DNA from 4 places in the Streptomyces sp. NPDC087300 genome. Region 4 is predicted to be linked to each of the others. Evidence: riboswitches for the same ligand, from Rfam matches in the RefSeq annotation. Region 4 holds a riboswitch; each other region holds the start of a gene.
The links. Region 4 has a riboswitch for cyclic di-AMP ahead of ACIO9J_RS28270 (M23 family metallopeptidase). Riboswitches for the same ligand answer to the same signal wherever they lie in the genome.
Positions count from the first base shown of each region.

Region 1: it holds a riboswitch for cyclic di-AMP, as region 4 does, so the genes downstream of both, ACIO9J_RS01300 (C40 family peptidase) here and ACIO9J_RS28270 (M23 family metallopeptidase) in region 4, are expected to answer to the same signal.
Region 2: it holds a riboswitch for cyclic di-AMP, as region 4 does, so the genes downstream of both, ACIO9J_RS30290 (transglycosylase family protein) here and ACIO9J_RS28270 (M23 family metallopeptidase) in region 4, are expected to answer to the same signal.
Region 3: it holds a riboswitch for cyclic di-AMP, as region 4 does, so the genes downstream of both, ACIO9J_RS35325 (M23 family metallopeptidase) here and ACIO9J_RS28270 (M23 family metallopeptidase) in region 4, are expected to answer to the same signal.

Region 1 covers NZ_JBIUYI010000001.1:313,948-318,075, reverse strand. Annotated here, with positions in the region: gene ACIO9J_RS01310 (LysR family transcriptional regulator) at 1-682, opposite strand, end outside; gene ACIO9J_RS01305 (LysE family translocator) at 825-1,442, shown strand; gene ACIO9J_RS01300 (C40 family peptidase) at 1,492-1,965, opposite strand; cyclic di-AMP (ydaO/yuaA leader) riboswitch at 1,969-2,147, opposite strand; gene ACIO9J_RS01295 (hypothetical protein) at 2,557-2,862, opposite strand; gene ACIO9J_RS01290 (ATP-dependent Clp protease proteolytic subunit) at 2,868-3,503, opposite strand; gene ACIO9J_RS01285 (GNAT family N-acetyltransferase) at 3,662-4,128, shown strand, end outside.
Region 2 covers NZ_JBIUYI010000007.1:444,524-448,651, reverse strand. Annotated here, with positions in the region: gene eno (phosphopyruvate hydratase) at 1-501, opposite strand, end outside; gene ACIO9J_RS30290 (transglycosylase family protein) at 825-1,538, opposite strand; cyclic di-AMP (ydaO/yuaA leader) riboswitch at 1,543-1,744, opposite strand; gene ACIO9J_RS30285 (transglycosylase family protein) at 1,939-3,003, opposite strand; gene ACIO9J_RS30280 (cytochrome P450) at 3,179-4,128, opposite strand, start outside.
Region 3 covers NZ_JBIUYI010000010.1:200,761-204,888, reverse strand. Annotated here, with positions in the region: gene ACIO9J_RS35330 (GntR family transcriptional regulator) at 209-895, opposite strand; gene ACIO9J_RS35325 (M23 family metallopeptidase) at 1,094-1,894, opposite strand; cyclic di-AMP (ydaO/yuaA leader) riboswitch at 1,907-2,069, opposite strand; gene ACIO9J_RS35320 (M16 family metallopeptidase) at 2,297-3,682, opposite strand; gene ACIO9J_RS35315 (M16 family metallopeptidase) at 3,679-4,128, opposite strand, start outside.
Region 4 covers NZ_JBIUYI010000006.1:702,835-706,962, reverse strand. Annotated here, with positions in the region: gene ACIO9J_RS28275 (aldo/keto reductase) at 1-495, opposite strand, end outside; gene ACIO9J_RS28270 (M23 family metallopeptidase) at 649-1,728, opposite strand; cyclic di-AMP (ydaO/yuaA leader) riboswitch at 1,740-1,887, opposite strand; gene ACIO9J_RS28265 (PP2C family protein-serine/threonine phosphatase) at 2,109-3,353, opposite strand; gene ACIO9J_RS28260 (MFS transporter) at 3,430-4,128, opposite strand, start outside.

The sequences.
Region 1 (4,128 bases), on a different contig from region 4:
CGACCACCACCGAGGGCGTCGCACCGGCCCGCGCGAGCGCCCGCTCGACGGCCTGCCGCGGCGGATGCGTCGGCGCCATGCTGATCAGCGGCTGCCCGGCGAGCGCGCTCAGCGGCAGCCGTGCCGTCTGGCTCGCCAGCGCGTGCCCCGGCTGCGTCACCAGGACCAGCTCCTCGACGAGGATCCGCTCGGCCGAGACGGCGGCGGGCAGCGGCGCCGTCTCCGCGGGTTCGTAGGCGTGGGTGAGGGCCAGGTCGACCTCGCCCGCGGCGACCGCCGCGACACCGTGCGGCGGCTCGTGGTCCGCGACGGTCAGCTCCACGTCCGGGTGGGCCCTGCGGAACGCGGTCAGGACGGGCGGCAGCAGATGGATGCCGGCGGTCGTGAAGGTGCCGACGCGGAGCCTGCCGCCGGAGAGGCCCGCGAGCTGCGCCAGTTCGTGCCGGGCGCGCTCCATCTCGTCGAGCACCCGGCGGGCCCTGGCCACCAGGAGCTCGCCCGCGCCGGTCAGCCGCGCCCCGCGGTGATGGCGCACGAGCAGCCCCGTCCCGGCCTCCCGCTCCAGCTTGGCCAATTGCTGGGAGAGGGCGGGCACGGTGTACCCGAGCCGTTCGGCGGCCCGGGTGATCGAACCGGCCTCGGAGACCGCGACGAGCGCGGCGAGCCGCGTGGGGTCGTACATGGCAGCTCCCTGCGGCGCGAAGGACGCGCGTACGGCAGCGGGCGGCAGGCCACCCGGAGCCCGGAGACTAAACGGCTGCTTAAGTCCCCGTCAGGATATTGCACATACCCGTTGAAGGCTCGGAACCGGCAGTCTTGGCGGCATGGACGCACAACTGGTCGCCTTCACCCTGTTCGCCGCGGGCATGGTCGCCATGCCCGGCGCCGACTTCACCGTCGTCGTACGCAACTCCCTCGCCTCCCGGCGGGCGGGCGTGGCCAGTGCGATCGGGGTCGCGGCCGGACTACTGGTGCACACGGCACTGGCGGTCGCGGGCGTCGCCGCGGTGCTCGCCGCGGTCCCCGCGCTCTTTAGGGCGCTCCAACTGATCGGCGCCGCCTATGTGCTGTACCTCGCCTGTCGGGCGCTGCGTTCAGCGGCGCGAGCGCGCGAGCTGACGCAGGACGTGCTCACGGCGCGGGCCGGTGGTCTGCGGGAGGGCTTCCTGACCAACGCCCTCAACCCCAAAGCGTCGATCACGTTCCTGAGCGTGCTGCCCCAGTTCGTGCCCGCGGGCAGTCCCGCGATGCCGAGGACCCTGCTGCTCGCGTCCATCGTGGTGGCGCTCGCCCTGGTGTGGTTCCCGGTGGTGGCGCTGCTCGTCGACCGGCTCGGCAGGTGGCTGCGCAGGCCGCGCACGGCCCGTGCGATCGAGGCGGTGACCGGTGTCGCGCTCGGTGTGCTGGGTCTGGTGCTCCTGGCGGAGCCCGTCCTGGCCTGACCCCCGAGCACTCCGGAGTACTCGGGGGTCAGGACGGTCGCGGCGAGGGTCAGCGGACCCTGCCGTACCAGACGCTCTTGGACCAGATCTTCTCCAGGCGCACCACGGTGTTCCGCTTGGGCGCGTGCCAGATGCGGCCGTTACCCGCGTAGATCCCGACGTGGTAGACGCTCCTGCCGGAGTGGAAGAACACCAGGTCGCCGCGGGTCCGCTGGGACTTGGAGATGTGCTTGGTCTTGTTGTACTGCGCGGCGGCGGTGCGCGGCAGTTTCTTGCCCGTCTTCTTGAACGAGTAGAGCGTCAGGCCCGAGCAGTCGAACCGGGTGGGTCCCGCCGCGCCGTAGCGGTAGGGGGAGCCCTTCTTGGAAGCCGCGATCTTGAGCGCCTTCGTCCCGTGCGTGGCCGCTTGCGCTTCCCCGGTGAGCCCGGGGGCCACCACGGTGCCGCCTACGACGGCGAGCGTGAGGGCCGAAGCGGCCCCCGTCCTGCTGAGCAGCGACGGAACATGATTCAGCGCAGTCATGCGCAACCCTTCGTCAGCCGCCTGTGAAAGATGACCTGTCGGGTTCGGGCAGGCGAAGATGCCCGGCCGCGTCGTGCTCTGCGGCTTCACCCCAAGGGCGCGTCGTCCGGACCTTCCGGACGGGCCCGCCGTGCTTGGGTCCTCCACTCCTGCCGTTGCACCGATGTCGACCGGTCATCCGGGTGGCGGCAGGACTCGGCGTCCGCCCGGACCGCCCCGCCGCTGTGGCGGGGGCTTGTCGTCGGAGAGGATCTTGACCCGACAAGGGCGAAAAAACCGAGCCGAAACGGCGTTTTGTGAGGCTCCTCACGACTGACCCGTTCAGGTGGACACCGCCCGAAAGGGGCAGCCGTCCCGGCGGCCGACGACGGCTCGACCAGCACCGGAATGGTTCATTCCGCACTCCTCGTACACCTCTGGCGCAACTCTCGACCACGCCTTGGCGGACCCTCCGCTACGCCGTTCGGGGTAGCTCGTCTGGTCCGTTTCAACACGCCTCCGGACGTTCCGGCGAGTGCGGCGCGGCGGGTTCCGGGCCTCTCGTGGCGGTCAACGGGCGGACCGCCACGGAGGGCTGGCCGAGGGGCTTGATCAACTCCGTGCTGGAGGTGGCACGGTGACGCGGCCTGCCCTTCGCTCGCCGTCGAGCACGCGCAGCGCCCGGGTCAGCGTCGGCGCGTGCAGCTCGCTCTCGCCGCGGCGGTGCATCAGGGCCAGCGCGTCCCGCAGTGCCGTCGCGCTGCTCACCAGGGCCTGGGCCGCACGCAGCCCGCCGTAGGTGAGTTCGCCCCTGGCCGGGTTGATCCGGCCGACCAGATCGACGACTTCGAGGTAGCGGTCGACCAACTCGGCCTCGGCGCGCGTCAGTGCGGGCAGGGGCGGCAGCTCGGGCAGCATGCCGCTCACCGCCCGTCGCGCGCGGCGAGCGTGCTCTTGCGGCTCGGGATGATCCGGTCCACCAGGCCGTACTCGACGGCGGCGGGGGCGTCGAGGATCGTGTCCCGTTCGATGTCGGCGCTAATCCGCTCGGGGCTCTGTCCGGTGTGCCGCACGAGGAGTTCCTCCAGGAGCCGCCGGGTGCGCACGATCTCGTCGGCCTGGATGGTGAGGTCGCTCGTCTGTCCGTGGATCGGCTCGGCGATGGCCGGCTGTCGGATGAGCACGCGCGCCCCGGGCAGCGCGAACCGCTTGCCCGGCGTGCCCGCGGCGAGCAGCACGGCGGCGGACGCCGACGCCTGCCCCAGGCAGGTCGTCTCCACGTCGCAGCTGACGAACTGGATCGTGTCGTACAGGGCGGTCATCGCGCTGAACGAGCCGCCGGGGGAATTGATGTAGAGCGAGATGTCGCGCTCCGGCGCCTGGTATTCGAGGTGCATGAACTGCGCCATCACGTCGTTGGCCGACGTCTCGTCGATGGGGGTGCCGAGGAAGACGATCCGCTCTTCGAGGAGCTTGGAGTACGGGTCCAGGGTCCGCGTCCCCGCACTCGTGCGCTCGGTGAACTCGGGAAGGACATGGCGGGCGGACGGACGGTTCATGGCACGCCTCTTTTCGCGGGGCTCTGTTCTCTTCGCGGGACTCTGTAAAAAATGTACAGGACGTACGTTCAGGTGGGGAGGGGGTTCCGCGATGGGCGGGGGCAGGGGCCCGACCCCGCGTAGCCTCGACGCACCGTGCGGTGTGGAGGTGGTGGGGTGTGACATGGGGAGAGCGGGACCTGCTCGCGCTGGAGGTCGACGTCATCCACTGCCTCGCCCCGGGGCGGGTCGGCGAGCGCGCGAGGGTGGCGGACCCGTCGGTGCGTGCCGTGTGGTGCTGGTCGCCGGGGGCGCGGCTGCTGGCGCTGGGGCCGGGCGTCGACGATCCGGGAGCGGTCGACGACGCGGCACAGCCGTACGCGCCGGGCGAGACACCCGTCGCACTCACCCGTATCGCGGCGGCCTTGGAGGCGCCGGGCGAACCGGCCGGAATCCAGGGCGGCCCGTGCTTCACCTTTCCCGGCCGCCCGGCGGCGCGCCCGCCCGCGAAGCTGCCGCTGCTCGTCTCGGACGCCGAAGGGCGTTGTGCGGCAAGGGAGTTGAGCCGTCCGGACAACTGGCAGCACGGCGAATGGGCGGAGCTGATCGGCGGGTCGGCGGGGGAGTGGGCGATGGCCGTGCGTGA
Region 2 (4,128 bases), on a different contig from region 4:
GAACTCCTGGATGTCCACGTTGGAGTCGGCGTGCGACCCACCGTTCAGGATGTTCATCATCGGGACGGGCAGCAGGTGCGCGTTCGGGCCGCCGAGGTAGCGGAACAGCGGCAGGTCGCTGGCCTCGGAGGCGGCGTGCGCGACGGCGAGCGAGACGCCGAGGATGGCGTTGGCGCCGAGCGAGCCCTTGTTGTCGGTGGCGTCCAGGTCGAACATCGCCTGGTCGATCAGGCGCTGCTCGGTGGCGTCGTAGCCGACGAGCTCCGGGCCGATCTGCTCGATGACGGCGAGGACGGCCTTCTCGACGCCCTTGCCCTGGTAACGGTTGGGGTCACCGTCACGGAGTTCGATGGCCTCGAAAGCACCGGTGGAGGCACCGGACGGAACGGCGGCACGACCCGTGCTGCCGTCGTCGAGGCCGACCTCGACCTCGACCGTGGGGTTGCCTCGGGAGTCCAGGATTTCCCGGGCTACGACGACGTCGATGGACGGCACGAGCATCTCCTTCTGGGATATGACGCATTTACGCGGGGCCGCTTCAGCCCTGCGTCTCACGAGCCTAACGGGCTCCAGGGCTTCGGCCAGCCGACCGCCCGTCCCGTGGGACGGGCCAGGGCCCAAATACCCGGGAAACGGGACGGAAGCCCGTGTTTCTACTGGCCGGTAGCTCGCTAGGGGCGAACACGGAACCGGGCCGGGCCGCGCGGCCGGACCCGGACATGGCCCCGCCCCGGTGCGTACGGGGGATACGCGCACCGGGGCGGGGAGCCCGTGGGGACGGGGGGGTGGCCGTGCGTCCGCCGAGGCACGGCCGGGTGGGGCCGCTACTTCAGGTGGAGCTGCTGGCCCGGGTAGATGAAGTCGGCGTCGTCGATGATGTCGCCGTTGAGCTTGTAGACCTTCTGCCAGCCGCCCTTGACCTTGTGCGACTCGGCGATCTTGGAGAGGGTGTCGCCGGACTCGACCTTGTACTCGCCGTCGCCCTTCTTGACCGTCTTGCCGGTCGGGGTCTCGACGGTCTTCTTCTTGGTCTCGGTCTGCGGCGTGGGCTGCGGCTTCGGCGTGGCCTGCTGCTGCGGGGCGGCCTGCTGCTGCGTCTTCTGCGGCTGCGGCTTGGCCTGCTGCTGCGGGGCCTGCTCCTGCTGGCCGCCGCCACCGTTGTAGGCGGCGCCCGAGAGACCGACGCCACAGCTCGGCCAGGCACCCTTGCCCTGGCCCGCGAGGACCTTCTCGGCGATCTCGATCTGCTGGGCCTTGGAGGCCTTGTCGGCGGTCGGCGCGTACTTGGTACCGCCGTACGCGGCCCAGGTGGACGGCGAGAACTGCACGCCACCCTGGTAGCCGTTGCCGGTGTTGATCGACCAGTTGCCGCCGGACTCGCACTGGGCGACGGCGTCCCACTCGGCGCCGGTGGCGGCAGAGGCGGAGCCCGCGGCCATCAGCGGGGCGGCCACGGCGGCACCGGTGACACCGGCGAGCGTGACGACACGGGTGGCCTTGGACGGACGGCGGTGCTTGCCCTTGCTGGAAAACAGCATGAGTTGATCCCCTCACCGACGCCTGCGAGGTGAGCTGTCGGGTGCGGGCCGATGTGGTTGCCCGGTCGCACTTCTTGAGTGCGACTTAACCCCTAGCCGATTCCGTCCGTCTCCCGGCCTCCCAGCCTCTCGGCTGGTGGCCGCTCAACGGGCGGGCCCGGCACTTACCTTGGGTCCCCCGCTCCTGCCTACGGCGCTCGAAGCGACGACTGTTCCCGTCCGGCCGTTGGCAGGATTCGGCGTACCGACCGGCGGGGCCCACCAGTGGCGAGCGGTGACGACCGTAGACACGCGATCGCCGGAATTTCAAAGACGATCAGGGCTTCTGAGACCCATCTCTCACTCGCGCCAAATCGGACATTCGACGCGAAGGCCCCGCCCGACTCTTCGTCAACTTCCCTTACTTTTCGCCCAAATCGAGGCTCTGACCGGGGAGAATGAGGTCCGGGTCGCCGCCGACGGTCTTCTTGTTCCCGGCGTAGAGCGAGGGCCAGCCGCCGTCGACGCCGAGGTCGTCCGCGATCACCGAGAGGCTGTCGCCGGAGCGGACCGTGTACGTCCCGTCGGCGGTCTTGCCCGAGCGGTCGCCGCCGCGCGAGGCGTGCCGTCCTGTGCGGTCCTCGCCGTCGCCTCCGGAGGGCTGCTCGTCGGCGCGGTCGCCGCGGTGGCGGCCGGGGGCGGAGTCGTCGGAGGGGGCGGTGGAGTCCTCGGATCCGGGCGAAGTGGAGTCCTCGCCTCCGGACTTGCCGGAGTCCTCCGCACCGTCCTTGCCGTCGGCCCCCTTGCCTCTCTCGCCGTCCCCGCCGCTGCCCTTGCCGTCCTTGTCGCTGTTGCCGCCCTTGCCGTCCTTGCCCGACTTGTCGTGATCCTTGTCTCCGGAGGCGTCGTCGGACGCGTCGTCGGAGCCGGACTTACCGTCGGTACCGTCCGCCGGGTCCGCGGAGTCGGAGGGCTTGCCCGAAGGCTTCTCCGAGGGCTTGTCCTTGCCGTCGGACTTGTCCTTGCCTTCGGACTTGTCCTTGCCTTCGGACCCTGCCGGGTCCGAGGGGGGCGTCATCGGGTCACCCGGGTCCACGTCGGCCGCGGCGTCGTCGTCGGTGAGACCCGCGATCGGGGCACAGCTCGGCCAGGCGCCGGGGCCCTTGTCCTCCAGGACCTTCTCGGCGACGGCGATCTGCTGCGACTTGGACGCCTGGTCGGCGCTCGGCGCGTAGTCGAGGCCGCCGTAGCCCTCCCACATGTCCTGGGAGAACTGGATCCCGCCGTAGTACCCGTTGCCCGGGTTGGCGCTCCAGGCGCCGCCGCTCTCGCACTCGGCGAGCTTGTCCCACGTCGCCGTGTCGGCGGCGCTCGCGCTGGTCGCGCCGAGGAGTGGGATGGCGATGGCGGATCCGGTGACTCCTGCCGCGACGATGAGGGCCGGGGCTTGGCGGGGGCGTCGGTGACGACCATTGCCGGAGAGCATGCGGTTGCCTTTCACGGGTGGGGTCTCCCCTGCTCGAGCGGAGCCGAGAGCTTGGGGACTGGTGCGGCGACTGGGGCACCGGGTGCCCGAGTCGACGTGAACGTAGTCGCACTCGAACGCTTGTCACAAGTCGATGCAGCGGAGATCACGTGAAAGTCACAGTCTTGACGGTCCGTCAGTTGCCCGCCGTTTTCTGTGCGGATGTGAACTCCACGGGCAACGTGCGAAGTCCCCGCATGATCAGCCCGCCACGCCACCGCAAATCGGCAGGATCCGCCGCGAGTTGCAGATCGGGAAGTCGCCGCAGGAGTGTCGCGAGGGCGGTCTGGCCCTCCAGACGGGCGAGCGGGGCACCGAGGCAGTAGTGGATTCCGTGCCCGTATCCGAGGTGCTGGTTGTCGCGCCGGGACAGGTCGAGGGTGTCGGGCTCGGCGAACCGCTCGGGGTCGCGGTCGGCGGCGGCGAGCACCACGAGAACGGGGTCGCCCGCGGCGATGTCCTGCCCGCCGACGCTGAGCGCCTCCGTCGCGAACCGCCAGGTGGCGAGCTCGACAGGACCGTCGAAGCGGAGCAATTCCTCCACGCCCGTCTCCAGGAGCGCCGTGTCCCCCTCTTCCAGGGCACGTTGCAGCCGCGCGCGCTGCTCGGGGTGGGTGAGCAGCGCGTACATCCCGTTGCCGATGAGGTTGACGGTCGTCTCGAAGCCGGCGAAGAGCAGGATGAAGGCCATCGCCGCGGCCTCGTTCTCGGTGAGGTGCTCGCCGTGGTCGGAGGCGCGGATCAGGCCGGAGATGAGGTCGTCGCCCGGGTCGAGGCGCTTGCGGTGGATCAGCTCGGCGAGATAGCCGCGCATCTTCTTCACCGACCGGGCGACCCCGCCCCGCGGCCCGCCCCCGTGCCGGATCATCATGCCCGCCCAGTCGCGGAAGTCGTCCTGGTCCTCGCGCGGGACGCCGAGGAGGTCGCAGATGGCGTAGATGGGGAGCGGGAAGGCGAACTCGTGGATGAGGTCGGCGCTCCCCCCTTCCACGAACCGGTCGATGAGCTGGTCCGTCAGCTCCCGCACGCGCGGCTCGAACTCGGCGACGCGGCGCGGCGTGAACGCCTTCGACACGAGGCGCCGAA
Region 3 (4,128 bases), on a different contig from region 4:
TTCCGGGTGACCCCATCGACGTATTTCAGGGGAAAACCATCGGGCGCGCGGGGCACACGGAGATAAGCCCACACGGGGATAAGCCTCGAGAACACCGGAACACCGGAACACGGGAACACCGGAACACGGGAACACCGGAACACGGGAACACCGGAACAGCTGGAGAAGGCCTGACCGAAAGGACTCTTCCCTGTATACGGCGTCCGTGTTAATTCGGGAGCGCCACCGTGTTTACGGCACGTTGCGCTTCCCTCACGCTTGCGCCCCGCGCCGCGGGGCGCAACCGGTGCGCGCCCCTGACCCGTTCCGCGTGCGCCGCGGTCAGCGACCTGGCGCGCTCCGCGTCCCCGCGGGCCACCGCGTCGACGATCGCCGCCCGTTCGGACCACGACTCCGTGGAGGCGGCCCCCTCCCCCATGGCGTACATCCAGTCGATCTTGCGCCGGAGCTGGCCGAGCAGCGCGACGAGACCGGGCCCGTCGGACGCCTGGGCGAGCGTCTCGTGGAACCAGCCCACCAGGGAGCGCAGATCCTCCCCCTGGTCCCGCCGTGCGCGCTCCTGGCCGAGCCTGACCAGGCCGCGCAGCACCTTGAGGTGCGCCTCGGTGCGGTGCTGCGCGGCGCGCGCCGCGGCGAGCGGCTCAAGCAGCGCCCGCATCTCCAGGAGATCGGCCGCCTCCCGCTCGGTGGGCTCGGCCACGCACGCGCCCGCGTGCCTGCGGGTGACCACGAATCCCTCGGCCTCCAGGGTGCGCAGCGCCTCGCGCACGGGAACGCGGGAGACTCCGTAGCGCCGCGCGAGGAGTTCCTCGGTGAGGCGGCCGCCCCGTTCATGGACGCCGGAGACGATGTCGTCCCGGATGGCCGTGCAGACCGATTGCGCGGGAATGCGCATGACCCCACCTCCGCCTTAATCCCCGCGCAACGCGGTCGATTGACGCTCGCCGTTCGACTCTATTGCAGGGCGCCGGAATTTCCGACGGCGGACCGAAATCCATGGATCTCTTTTGGCCAAGCGCGGCGGTGTCCCGGAAACGGCGAAAGCCCCGGCTCGGTGAGCCGGGGCTTTCGGTGCGTCGCTGGGGGGGGCGGGTCAGACGTTGACGCCGTGCCCGCGCAGGTACGCGATGGGGTCCATGTCCGAGCCGTAGTCGGCGCCGGTGCGGGCCTCGAAGTGGAGGTGGGGGCCACTGGAGTTGCCGGTGGAGCCCGAGAGGCCTATCTGCTGGCCCGGGGTGACCGTCTGGCCGACGGTGACGCCGAGGGACGACATGTGGCCGTACTGGGTGTACGTGCCGTCGTTCATCTTGATGACCACGTTGTTGCCGTAGGCACCGCCCCAGCCCGCCTCGACGACGGTGCCGGAGCCGACCGCGTGGACCGAGGTGCCGGAGGCGGCGTGGAAGTCGATGCCGGTGTGGCTGCCGGAGGACCACATGGCGCCGCCGGTCTGGTAGCCCGTCGAGACGTACGAGCCGGAGATCGGGGCGACGTAGGTGTTCAGCCGCTTGCGCTCGGCCTCGCGGGCGGCGCGCTCCTTGGCCTCGCGCTCCTCCTTGGCCTTGGCCTTCGCCTTGGCCTCGGCCTTGCGCTTCTCCTCGGCCGCCTTCTTCTTGGCGGCCTCTTCGGCCTTCTTCGCGGCGGCGGCGTCGTCGGCGGCCTGCTTCTGTGCGGCAGCCTGGGCGTCGACGCTCTCGGCGAGCGAGTCACCCACGGAGATGGCCTGGGTGAGGCCGGTGTGCTCGACGGCGGCGTCCTCGGCGGCGAGCGCCGGAGCGGCGAGGCCTCCGATGACACCGGTGGTGGTGAGCGCGGCGACGCCAGCTACGTTCGCGGTGGTACGCGTGAGGCGGCTCGGGCGACGGTGCTTCCCGGTGGCACGGGTGAACGCCATGAAGCGGCTGATCCTTTCCTTCCTTCTCGCCTACCGGGTTAGCTGACGGGTTCGGAGCAGGAAGGTCTCCTACGAGTTCCTCACCTCTCGGCAAGGTTCCCGATTCACCCCAAGGGACGTGTGGGTCCCCGGCTCCCCTGGCTCGCGCCATGCGGGGACTCGGCGATGACTGTCCGGTGCCGCGGATGCGACGTACTGCGTGACGGACAGCCGGATTGAAGCTAAACGGACCGTCTTTCAATCGACAAACAGAACTAGCTTTTTGTAGCGCACGCCACAGGGCAGACAGGCAACCTCCATACGAATTCGGACATATAGGGACCCCGGTGACCACTTCGGTCGCCGGGGTCCCCCTATGTCCTGACCGTCCCTCAGCTTCAGGAGCTTCGGGACGGTCGTCCGTCAGCTCGTGACAACCGTCACTTCGCCGATCCCGAGCGCCCTGACGGGCTCCTCGATCTCTTCGGCGTCGCCGACCAGGACCGTCACCAGACGGTCCTCCGGGAAGGCGTTCACGACGGCGGCAGTGGCCTCCACGGTGCCGGTGGCTGCGAGCTGCCGGTACAGCTGCGCCTGGAAGTCGTCCGGCAGGTGCTGCTCGACCTGGTCGGCGAGGGTGGCCGCCACGGAGGCCGCCATCTCGTACTTGAGCGGGGCCACGCCCACCAGGTTCTGCACGGCCACGTCCCGCTCGGCGTCCGTGAGGCCCTCGGCGGCCAGCGTGCGCAGCACCTTCCAGAGGTCGTCGAGCGCGGGGCCCGTGGACGCCGTGTCGACCGAACCGCTGATCGCGAGCATCGCCGCGCCGGAGCCGTCCGGCGCGGAGCGCAGCACCTGGCCGAACGCCCGTACGCCGTAGGTGTATCCCTTCTCCTCGCGCAGGACGCGGTCCAGACGCGAGGTGAGGGTGCCGCCCAGGCAGTACGTGCCGAGCACCTGGGCGGGCCAGACGCGGTCGTGCCGGTCGGCGCCGATGCGGCCGATCAGGAGCTGCGTCTGCACCGCTCCGGGGCGGTGCACGATGACGACCCGGCCCGTGTCGTCGGCGGTCACCGGGGGCACCGGGCGGGGCTGTGCCGTGTCGCCCGTCCAGGCGCCCACGGTGTCCGCGAGGACGGCGTCCAGGTCCGTGCCCGTGAGGTCGCCGACCACGACGAGGGTGGCCGTCGCGGGCCTGACGTGCTTCTCGTAGAAGGCGCGTACGGCCGCGGAGTCGATGGCGGCGACCGTCTCCTCGCTGCCCTGGCGCGGCCGCGACATGCGCGCGGTCGCCGGGAACAGCTGCCGGGAGAGCTCCTTGGCGGCGCGGCGGGCCGGGTTGGCCGCCTCGTGCGGGATCTCGTCAAGGCGGTTGGCCACCAGGCGCTCGATCTCGCTGTCCGCGAAGGCCGGGGCCCGCAGCGCGTCGGCGAGCAGGCCGAGCGCCTTCGGCAGCCGGGAGACCGGGACTTCGAGCGACACGCGTACGCCCGGGTGGTCGGCGTGCGCGTCGAGGGTGGCGCCGCAGCGGTCGAGCTCGGCGGCGAACTCCTCGGCGGAGTGCTTGTCGGTGCCCTCGTTGAAGGCCCTCGCCATGATGGTGGCGACGCCGTCGAGGCCCGCGGGCTCGGCTTCGAGGGGCGCTTCGAGGTGGATCTCGACGGCGACGACCTGCTGCCCGGGGCGGTGGCAGCGCAGCACCGTGAGGCCGTTGGCGAGGGTGCCGCGCTCGGGGGCGGGGAAGGCCCAGGGCTTGGCGGTGCCCGCCTGGGGCTGCGGGTGGAACTGCATCGTTGCGGCCTCGGTCACTTCGCCGCCTCCTCGTTGTCAGCGTCCGCCGCGGACGCGTCCGCGTCGGCTCCGTCTTCATCGGCCTCGGGGGCCACCGGCTCGTAGACGAGCACCGCGCGGTTGTCGGGGCGCAGGCGGGCCTTGGCGACCTCCTGGACCTCCTCGGCGGTCACGTCGAGGACGCGCCCGACGGCGGTCAGGGCGAGCTGCGGGTCGCCGAACAGGACCGCGTACCTGCACAGTTCGTCGGCGCGGCCCGCGACCGTGCCGAGCCGGTCGAGCCACTCGCGCTCCAACTGCGCCTGGGCGCGCTCCATCTCCTCCGGAGTGGGGCCCTCCGCGGCGAAGCGGGCGAGCTCCTCGTCGACGGCCGCCTCGATCACGGGCACCTCGACGTCACCGGAGGTCTTCACGTCGAGCCAGCCCAGCGAGGGCGCGCCGGCCAGCCGCAACAGACCGAAGCC
Region 4 (4,128 bases):
GGACTCCTGGAGCCGCTCGGGCGTGATGTTGGAGGCGGCGACGGCCCGCACCTTGCCCGCCCGCACCAGCTCGTCGAGGGTGCCGATGATCTCTTCCACGGGGACCGAGGGGTCGTCGTAGTGCGTGTAGTAGAGGTCGATGTAGTCGGTGCCGAGGCGCTTCAGGGAGGCGTCGGCCGCGCCCTTGATGGTGCTCGCGGAGAGGCCCTTGTACTCGGGCAGGGCGCCGACCTTCGTGGCGATGACGACGTCGGAGCGGTTGCCGCGCTCGGCGAGCCACTCGCCGATGACGGTCTCGGACTCGCCGCCCTTGTTGCCCTCCACCCAGACCGAGTAGGCGTCGGCGGTGTCGATGAAGTTGCCGCCCGCCGCGGTGTAGGCGTCGAGCACGGCGAAGGACGCGGCACGGTCGGCGGTCCAGCCGAAGACGTTGCCGCCGAGGGCGAGGGGGAAGACCTCGAGGTCGGATGAGCCAAGGGTGCGAAGAGAAGTCATGTGCTGCTCAACGCGCCCGCCGGAAGCGGAATTCCATGCATGCCTCACCGAACCGGCAGCCCTGACGTCGGGGGGTTGTCGCCAGGACCGCCGGGGTCTTCGGGGTCTGCGGAGCCGGCGGGCTCTTCGCGGGCTCCGCGCCCACGGGTTCCGTCAGGGGTTGAGGCCCTTGCCCTGGAGCCAGCCGAGCGGGTCGATGCCGGTGCCGTCGGGCGTGTGGACCTCCAGGTGGAGGTGCGGGCCCGTCACGTTGCCGGTCGCGCCGACGCGGCCGATGACGTCGCCGGTGCTGACCTTCTGGCCCGCGCTGACGTTGAGCGAGGACTGGTGGCAGTACCAGATCTCCGTGCCGTCCTCGAGCTCCAGGACGGTGCGGTAGCCGTACGACCCCGCCCAGCCGGCTTCCTTCACGGTGCCGGTGTGCACGGCCTTGAGCGGCGTGCCGGTCGGGGCGGCGAAGTCGAGGCCGGTGTGGTGGCCGGAGGACCACATCGAGCCGGAGTCGCCGAAGTGCGAGGTCAGCGTGTACGAGGAGGTGGGGATGACGTAGCTCTTGGCGAGCTTCGCGAGGCGCTCGGCCTCCGCCTTGGCCTTGCGGGCCTCCTCCTCCTTCTTCTTCTTGGCGGCGGCCTTGGCCTCCGCCTTCTCCTCGGCCGCCTTCTGCTGCGCGGCGGCCTCGTCCGCGGCCTTCTTGACGGCGGCCTGCTCGGCAGCGGTCCGCACCGCCTCGTCGGCCTGGTCCTGCTGGTTCTCGGCCTGCCGCATGATGCGCGAGCGCAGTGCCTCGCCCGCGTCGGTGGTGCCCTGCTCGGCGTCGTCGGTGCTGACACCGGCGGCGGTGAGCGGCGCGGCCGCGTGGGTGACGGTGTCGGCGGAGTCCGCGTCGTCGGACATCAACGAGCCGACGCCCGGCAGGGACTTGGCGTCCGGCAGCGAGTCGGCGACGGCCCCGACGCCCGGCAGGTCGGGTATGGATATGGAGACCGGCGGCTTGCCGCCCTGCGCGGTGGCGATGCCGCCCGCGCCGACCGCGGCGATGACGCCGACGCCGAGAACGGTGGAGCTGCGGGCGAGTCCGCCGCCGCTCTTCTTGTGCACACGGTGCCTGCCGCGGACGGGACGGACGGACTCCTCGGTGGGATTCCATTCCTCCCAGGACTCCTGGTCGTATCCACCGAAGTCGTCGTCATTCGGCACATACGGGGCTTGGGGGGCAGGCCGGTTGGACGCCACTGGGGCGCACTCCTTTCCTTCCTTCTCGCCTACCGGGTTAGCTGACGGGTTCGGAGCAGGAAGGTCTCCTACGGACGACCGGCACGGATGCACGGAGGCCCGATTCACCCCAAGTTGGTGGTTCCCCGGCTCCCTTGCGGGATTAGGCGCGTGCGCACGGAGCCGCCTCTAGTGACGGCTGGGACGACCGCGCTGCGTTATCGAACGTTAATAGACAGCGGGGGCGGATTCCAAGCCGTTCCGACTGATCGTTAACGCCCTTGGCCTGTACTTAACGGGACACGGGGGTGAGGAACGGGGCGAGTTGACCCCGGTGCGCCGCACACCGGAGCTTCACATTCCCTTGACAGTACGTCAGTTGTTATGCGGAGGGGTGTTCCTCACTCACCGTCGGTGACATCCCGCTCCCGCGCGATCGGCCGCCGCACCGCGAGCAGCGCCATGTCGTCCGTCGCCCCGCCCCCGGTGTGCCGCCGCACCTCCTGCACGAGCGTGCCGAGCAGCACGTGCGGGCCGTCGGTACCGGGGAAGATCCGGCCGCCCAGCCGGGCCGCCGGGTCGTAGAAGACGCCCGAGGCGTCGCGCGCCTCCGACAGGCCGTCCGTGTAGAAGAGCAGCGTCGCGCCGGGCGGGAACTCCGACTCGTCCGCGCGGTCCGGCCAGGTCCCCAGGTCGCCCATGCCGAGCGGCAGCGCGGGCTCGCTCGCCGAGAGCACGCAGAGCCGCCCGTCCCCGCGCAGCAGCAGCGGTGGCGGGTGCCCGCGGTTGATGAGCCGTACGACGCTCTCGCTGTGCCGGATCTCGCCGAGGACCGCGGTGGTGAACCCCTCGAACGCGTCGAGCCCGTCGCGCCGGGTGCCCTCGCGCGCGAGCGCCCGCTCCAGGCGCTGCGCCACCGCCTCCAGCGTGGCCTCCTGCTCGGCGGCCTCCCGGAAGGCGCCGATGACCACGGCGACGGCGGCGACCGCGCCCATGCCCTTGCCCCGCACGTCGCCGACGATGAGCCGTACGCCGTGCGGGGTGTCCTGCACCGCGTAGAGGTCCCCGCCGATGAACGCGTCGGCCTGCGCCGCCTCGTACCGCGCCGCGATGTCCAGGCCCCCGATGCGCGGATCGGGTTCGGGCAGCACGGCGCGCTGGGTGGCCTCCGCGATGGAGCGCGCGGTGGCGAGCCTGGCGTTGCCGCGGCGCACCACGCGGTTGATGACGACGGCGAGGGCCGCCACGGTCATCACGGTGATCAGCTCGGTGACGGTCTCGACGTTGCTGTCGAACGAGTTGCCGTAGTGCAGCAGCAGGACGGCGACCGATGCCGCCGCGCCGGTCAGCACGGTGTTGAGCAGCGAGTAGAAGGGGGCGGCGATCAGCGGGGCCGCGGTGAACAGGGGCGCCGCGGTGAATTCGGGCGGTGTCGTCGCGTCGTACACGACTCCGACGACCAGGAGCAGGACGGGCAGCGCCCTGACGAAGGTCCCCTCGTGCGCGGCGGTGCCGCTGTCGTCGGCCCGTCCGCCCCGCTCGCCCCGTGCGTCACGGGCACGCGCTGGGTCACCGTCGCGTCCTCCTCGCTGCCCCACCGCTCGCTCTCCCGCCGACTCCGCGCCCAAGACCTCACCGCGCTGCATTCAGGCTTCCCGCAGCGCGGTGAGGGTGCGACCTGGTGTGGGCCGACCGGGTTAAGGCCCCCCGGGCGCGACGGCCCTAGGAGGCGGTCACCGCGGGCACCGGCGCGAGCCGTCCCGACCTGGCGAGGCCGCGCAGCGCCAGCGCGCAGCAGCCGCCGAGCGCGGCGAGGACCGTCCAGGGCAGCGCGGGCAGGTCACGGCTGGCGTCGAGCAGCACGCCCATGCCGAGGTTCCCCACGGTGATGCCGATGCCGCAGACGGTGTTGTAGAGGCCGTAGTGCGTGGCCACCCAGCGGTCCCCCGCCAGCGAGACGACGGTGTCCATCTCGAAGGGGTAGAGCACGGCCGTCGCCGCGGCGAGCGCCGCCGCGCACAGCAGCAGGCCCGCCACCCCGACGTACCGGGAGCCGCCGAGCGCGGGCGGCAGGAAGGCGGCGCCCATCAGGCCGAGCCCGGCGACCAGGCACTGCTCGCGGGTCCAGGTGCGCCGGCACCAGTCGGTGATCCGCAGCTGCCCGAGCAGCGCGACGAGACCGGACACCACGAAGAGCGAGCTGGTCGCGACCGTCGCCGCGGTGCCCTCGCCGAGCAGCCGCTCCACGGACAGCGGCAGCGCCAGGTAGACCTGGAAGGACAGGACGTACGACCCGGTCATCGCCAGCGAGAACAGCCAGAAGGTCCGGTTGCCGAGGACCACCCGCCACTGGCCGCCCTCCTGCGCCGCCGCCTCGGTGCGCCGGCGCGCGGGCAGCCTGAGCACCTGGACCACCGAGAG